2 regions of the Micromonospora sp. WMMA1976 genome follow, and region 2 is predicted to be linked to the other one. Evidence: riboswitches for the same ligand, from Rfam matches in the RefSeq annotation. Region 2 holds a riboswitch; the other holds the start of a gene.
What was found. A riboswitch is a leader RNA that binds a small molecule or an ion and turns the genes downstream of it on or off. The one in region 2 is predicted to bind cyclic di-AMP.
Positions count from the first base shown of each region.

Region 1: linked by a shared signal. The riboswitch ahead of O7546_RS15365 (transglycosylase family protein) and the one ahead of O7546_RS08220 (C39 family peptidase) in region 2 are both predicted to bind cyclic di-AMP.

Region 1 covers NZ_CP114912.1:3,311,790-3,314,968, forward strand. The annotation lists gene O7546_RS15355 (M4 family metallopeptidase) at 1-96, shown strand, start outside; gene O7546_RS15360 (YbaB/EbfC family nucleoid-associated protein) at 172-621, opposite strand; gene O7546_RS15365 (transglycosylase family protein) at 807-1,451, opposite strand; cyclic di-AMP (ydaO/yuaA leader) riboswitch at 1,450-1,595, opposite strand; gene O7546_RS15370 (LLM class flavin-dependent oxidoreductase) at 1,767-3,179, shown strand, end outside.
Region 2 covers NZ_CP114912.1:1,732,663-1,735,841, forward strand. The annotation lists gene O7546_RS08215 (hypothetical protein) at 1-655, shown strand, start outside; cyclic di-AMP (ydaO/yuaA leader) riboswitch at 964-1,106, shown strand; gene O7546_RS08220 (C39 family peptidase) at 1,312-2,145, shown strand; gene O7546_RS08225 (alpha/beta hydrolase) at 2,398-3,144, shown strand.

The DNA of each region.
Region 1 (3,179 bases), 1.6 Mb from region 2:
GCGGGCACCACGGTGACCATCTCGTTCACCGGCGTGGAGGACAGCTCGTTGCAGACGTCCTTCGTCGTCGACGACACCGCGGTCACCCTGAGCTGACAGTGGCGTAGCGCGGCCGGTCGTCGTCCTCCCGGCGGCCGGCCGCCTCGTCGTGCCGGGGCGTGTGCGGTCGGGTCAGACCGCGCGCCCGGCCCGGGACCCGGCACCGCGGTCGCGGTGGATCCGCGCGGCCGCCTCGTGCATCGCGCGGCCGAACAGCTCGGCCTGGTCGCCCATGTTGCCGAGGCGGGCGGCGAGCGCGTCGGCGTCGGCCCGGGCCGACGCGCTGACCCGGTCGTCCAGCTCGGACAGCGCGGCGTTGGCGGCGGTGACGAGGTGTCCGCAGAGGACGTCGAGGGGCTCGCCGGCCAGCTCCGGGTCGATCGTCACGGACTCGAGCCGGCCACCCTGGACGGCGACCGCGCGAACCCGGCCGCCGGCTGCGGTGCCCTCGGCGAACAGCAGCTCACCCGGCTCGCCGTCGGCATGCGCCGAGGCCCGGGAGCGCATCGCGGTGAGCGCCTGCTGCGTGCGGGTCAGCAGCTCGTCGATGCTCGCGGCCGCCGAGAACGGGTCGTTGGTCATATCCGCGCTTTCTTCACGTCTTAGCCGAGCATGCGTGACCCTAGCAACCGGCTCCGACGAATCGCGGTCACCGGCCGGTCCGGGTCGCGTCCCGGCCCCGCGAGCAGGCCGGACACCGGCCACGCGGCGTGTCGCGGACGGCCGAGCGCCCGGCCGGGGCGAACCGGCCGGGCGCTCGGACGAGGTCAGCGCAGGCGCAGCTGCTGACCGGGGAAGATCAGGCCCGGGTCGTCGCCGACCACTGCCCGGTTGCGCTCGTGCAGGGCACGCCAGCCGCCGTCGACGCGCTGCGCCACGGCGATCTCCGACAGCGTGTCCCCGCGCCGGACCACGTACGTCCCGGCAGCGGAGGACGGCCGCGGCACCGCCTTCGTCGTGGCGCGTTCCGGCGCGGCCTTCGTCGCGGCGGCCCGCTTCGGCGCCGCCTTCTTCGGTGCCGCCTTCGTGGTCGCCCGCTCGGACCGGGTCGCCGCGCTCGCCGAGCCGCCCTTCTTGCCGCAGACCGGCCACGCGCCGATGCCCTGGCCGCGCAGCACCTTCTCCGCCACGGCGATCTGCTCGGACCGGCTGGCCAGGTCGGCGCGCGCGGCGTACTTCTGGCCGCCGTAGCCGTTCCAGGTGGCGCGGGAGAACTGGAGCCCGCCGTAGTAGCCGTTACCGGTGTTGATCTTCCAGTTGCCGCCGGACTCGCAGCGCGCGACCGCGTCCCAGTTGACGCCCGCGCTGGCCGGAGCGGCCGGGCCGAAGAGGGTCGCGGCGCCGACGGCGGCGCCGGTCAGGACCGCCCCGAGAGCGGTACGGCGGCTTCGGGCTGAGTATTCAGTTGCCATGTGGATTCCTCCACGCCGACGAGGTGAGCTGTCGGGTTCGGGCCGAGGAGCCCGGCCGCCGGTGGCGGCTTCACCCCGAGGTGACGATGCACCGTGGAACGTGTGGTTCCCCCGCTCCCGCACGAGGTTCGGTTACCGGGGCCGGCGGCGGGATTTGGCGTTTCCGGCACTCGGTGTCCGCGTCTGCGAACGAAACCGACGCTAGGAGCGATTTGCGACGATCGTCCACTTCTTGTGACGCTCTTCACCCGGCCGGGCGACCGGCGGCGGCGCTACGGTGGCAGGGCCAGGCAAGATCACGGGAGGGCTTGACGGATGACCGATCACGGACACGAGCTGACCTTCGGCGGCTTCATCACCCCCGCCGCCGCGCAGCCCGACCAGGTGGTGGCGCTGGCCCGGCTCTGCGAGCAGGTCGGGCTGGACCTGGTCACGTTCCAGGACCACCCCTACCAGCCGGGCTTCCTGGACACCTGGACGCTGATGTCCTACGTGGCCGCCGCGACCGAACGTGTCCGCCTGGCCGGAAACGTCCTCAACCTGCCGTTGCGCCAGCCGGTGGTGCTGGCCCGCAGCGTCGCCAGCCTGGACCTGCTCACCGGCGGCCGGGTCGAGCTCGGGCTCGGCGCGGGCGCGTTCTGGGACGCGATCGAGGCGGCCGGCGGGCGACGCCTGTCCCCCGGCGCCGCCGTCGAGGCCCTCGACGAGGCGATCCGGGTGATCCGCGAGGTCTGGGACACCGACCGTCGCGGCATGATCCGCGTCGACGGCGAGCACTACCGGGTGGTCGGCGCCAAGCGTGGCCCGGCGCCCGCGCACCCGGTGGGCATCTGGGTCGGCGCGTACAAGCCGCGCATGCTGCGCCTGGTCGGCCGCGCCGCGGACGGCTGGCTGCCGTCCCTGTCGTACCTGCCGAAGGGCCCCGACGAGCTGCCCGCCCTCAACGCGCTGGTCGACGAGGGCGCGGCGGCCGCGGGACGCGACCCGGCCGCGATCCGCCGCATGCTCAACGTGACCGGCACGTTCGCCCGCTCGTCGGCCGGTTTCCTGGCCGGGCCGCCGGAGCAGTGGGTGGAGGAGCTGGCCGGGCTCACCCTGGAGCACGGCATCACCACGTTCATCCTCGGCAGCGACGAGCCGCGCGCGATCCAGATCTTCGGCCAGGAGGTCGCGCCCGCCGTGCGGGAGCTGGTCGCCGCCGAGCGCGCCGCGCCCGCCGGCGGAACCCGCACGGCCGCCGACGAGCAGACCTCCGCCGGCGGCCCGAGCACGCTCGGCGTCACCCCCACCCCCGACCCGGGGGTACGCCTGAGCGCGCGCCGCCCCTGGGACGAGTCCACCCGCCCGAGCGCCCCGCCGCCGCCGGCCGGGCACGTCTACCCGGCCCGCGGACAGGCCGCCGGCCAGCACCTGGTGGACGTGCACGACCACCTGCGCCAGGAGCTGGCCCAGGTGCGCGACCTGCTGGAACAGGTCAAGCAGGGCTCTGTCACGCCGGGCCGGGCGCGGGCCGCGCTGAACGAGATGACCATGCGGCAGAACAACTGGACGCTCGGGGCGTACTGCGCGGCGTACTGCACGATGGTCACCCAGCACCACGGGCTGGAGGACGCCTCGATCTTCCCGCACCTGCGCCGCTCCGAGGCCGGGCTGGCGGCGGTGCTGGACCGCCTGGAGGAGGAGCACGTGGTGATCCACGGCGTGGTGGAGAGCGTCGACCGGGCGCTC
Region 2 (3,179 bases):
GCCCGAACGCGACCCCGCGCCGGAGGCCGCCCCCGAACCGGCCGACGCCGACGCCGCCCGCCGTGACGACCTGGTCCGGTACGCCGAGGAGGTGGCGGTGGCCGCCGCCGGAGCCGCCCAGACGGCCCGTCGCCGCCGGGAGCGGTGGCTGGCCGCGCAGGACGAGGCGGACCGGGCCTGGACCGCGTACGACGAGGCGGACGCCGCCGCCCGCCGCCTCGCCGGTGCCGCCGCGCTGCCCGCCCCGCGCACGCCGCGCACCCCGGCCGAGTACGCGGCCCGGGAGCGCTGGCTGCACCACGCCGCCATGACGGCGCACTGGCGGGGCGACCTGACCGCCCGTCAGCTCGCCGACGTGCTGGCCCGCCGCAACGGATGGGATCCCCGCCGGCACCCGGCCGAGCAGGAGATCCTGCTGGCCCGCACCGTCCGGGACGGGCGCCGGGCCGGATGGGAGAGCGCCGCCGCGCGGGAGCGGACGGCCTGGCGGGACGCGGAACTGGCCGCCGAGGCCGCCCGGACGCTCGCCGCCGAGGCGTACGCGGCCACCGCCGCGCTGCGGCCCGCCCCGGCGTACCGGAGCGCGACGGCGAGCGCCGTGCCGGTGGCCGCGACGGTCCGCAACGCCCGCTGGCGCCCGGCCCGGGTCGGCTGAGACGACCGTCTCGACCGAATCGTTACCCGGAATATGGTGAGCCCGGTCACCCGGGCCGCCGAAACGGGCGCCGGGCGCAGAACGGGTCATCGAGTCCCGCGATTGCCGGTCGGGTGCTCGCCGTCTGTCCGCTTTCCGCCGCCGGGCGCCGTCGAAACTGCTTGTCCCATTGAGCGAAGTCAGTAACCGGGTGTTCCGAAATCCGTTACCGCGGATCACGTTTACGCAGGTGGGAGCGCTTGGCATGGGACATACCCACCGGTAGTGTCGGCGCGTCCGATGCGGTAATCGATCGCCGACGGCGACGCCGCACCGACCCGCCTAATCGTGTTCCACGAACCGGGGACCCATGAGCACCATCGGGGTGAATCCGCGGGCCCACGGCCCGCGGTAGGGCGTACTTCCCGCCCGAATCCGTCAGCTAACCCGGTCGGCGGCCACGGAAGGAGCAACCCCTCTTGCCCACCCCTCGATCGTCCCCCCGCCTCCACGGCGAAGCGGTGCCCGCGCGCGCCTGACGCGCGACCGGCAACCGCCCCCTGGGCGCCCGGCATCACGGGCGTTCCCGATCCCCCGGCCATCCGGCCCCGCCAGCACGTGTGAGTTCCTCCGCGTGCCGGGCCGGCGTGCGCCGCTCACGCCCCGTGGAGGATTTCGTGAAGCACCACCTGAAGCGTCAGCTGCGACGGATCGTCACCGAACGCCCGTACCAGATCATCGCCGGATCGGCCGCCGCGCTCGTGCTGGCCGCCGGTGCCGGAACCGTCGCCACCGCCGGTGACGACGCCCCGGTCCAGGAGAACACCGCCGCGGTCGCCGACCTCGGCTCCGCCCGTCTCGGCGAGCAGCCCGCCAGCCGCGGCGAGGCCCGCATCGCCGTACCGCCCAGCGCCTCCGCCGCGCCCAGCGCGTCGCCGAGCGCCTCCCCGTCCGCGAAGGCCACGGCGGACCCGGACACCACGCCCAAGGCCAAGCCGAAGCCGCCGTCGAGCAAGTCGCTCGACTACGACTACCAGGCGCAGATCAACTACTTCTACTGCGGCCCGGCCGCCGTGCGCAACGCGCTCAGCGCCGCCGGCATCGAGCGCAGCCAGGACGCGCTCGCCGGTCCTCTCGGCACCACCGAGATGGGCACCAACTCCGCCGAGGACACCACCCGGGTGCTCAACCAGCAGGTCAAGGGCAACCCGTACCGGACCCGCATGATTCCCGGCTCGGCCACCCCGGCCCAGATGGACCGCCTCCAGGCCGACGTGGTCGAGGCGATCAGCAACGGCCGCGGGGTCGTCGCGAACGTCGCCGGTACGGCCACCGACACCAACGGCGGCTGGCACTCGTTCCCGGGCGGCCACTACGTCGCCGTGGTCGGCTACAAGGACGACGGCCGGACCGTGCGGATCGCCGACTCGGCCGACCCGTCGCTGCCGTCGTACTGGGTCACCACGATCGACCTGGCGCACTGGATCGCCAGCCGCGGCTACTCCGCCTGACCGTCCCGCACACCCGAAGGCCGGCACCCCACCCGGGGCGCCGGCCTTCCTCGTCCCGCCCCCGCCCTCACGCCGTCTTGGCGCGCCGATCTTGGACTTGTGGCACCCAGTATGCCCGGCTCGCCCGCTATGGAAGGTGCCACAACTCCAAGATCGAGGGTGAGGGCGGCGTGTGGGCGGCCGGAGCCGCAGCGAGGGGGTCGGCGGGGTTCGGTCTCGCGTGTCCGGGGCGGGCGGTGGCAGACTGCGCCAATGGGCGATGCGACGGGGAAGCGGCACCTGATTCTCCTGCACGGCATGGGTGCCACCGGCGAGGTGTGGCTGCCCTGGGCGCCGCTGCTGGAACGCCGCTGGCCCGGCCGCTGGCTCGCCCCCGACCTGGCCGGTCACGGCTGGTCACCGCCGCTGCCCGGCTACTCGTTCGAGGCGCTGGCCCAGCGCGTGGTGGACGGGCTCGGGCCGGTGCGGCTCGGCCCCGACGACCGGCTGGTGCTGCTCGGGCACTCGCTCGGCGGGGTGGTGGCGCTGGCGCTCGCGGCCCGGCAGCGCGGGCTCCCGGTCGACGCGGTGGTCGGGCTCGGCATCAAGGCGGTCTGGTCGCCGGCCGAGCTGGCGAAGTCGGCGGAACTGGCCGCCCGGCCGGTCACCTGGTTCGCCACCCGGGACGAGGCGGCCCGGCGCTACCTGCGGGTATCAGGGCTCGCCGGGCTGTTCGCCCCGGACCACCCGGTGGTGGACGCGGGATTGCGGCGGGAGGACGGCCGCTGGCGGCTCGCGATGGACCCGGCCGCGTTCGCGGTCGGGGAGCCCCGGCTGCCGGTGCTGCTGGCGGCCACCGGTGTACCGGTGCTGCTGGCCCGCGGCGAGGCGGATCCGATGGTGACCGACGCGCAGCTCAAGGAGCTGGGCGTGCCGGTGGCGACGCTGCCGGGACTGGGCCACAACGCGCACGTCGAGGACCCGGAGGCGGTGCTCGCCCTGCTCGACCCGTACCTCTGAACGGGCGAGCCGGCCCGCGACGGGCCGGCTCGCGC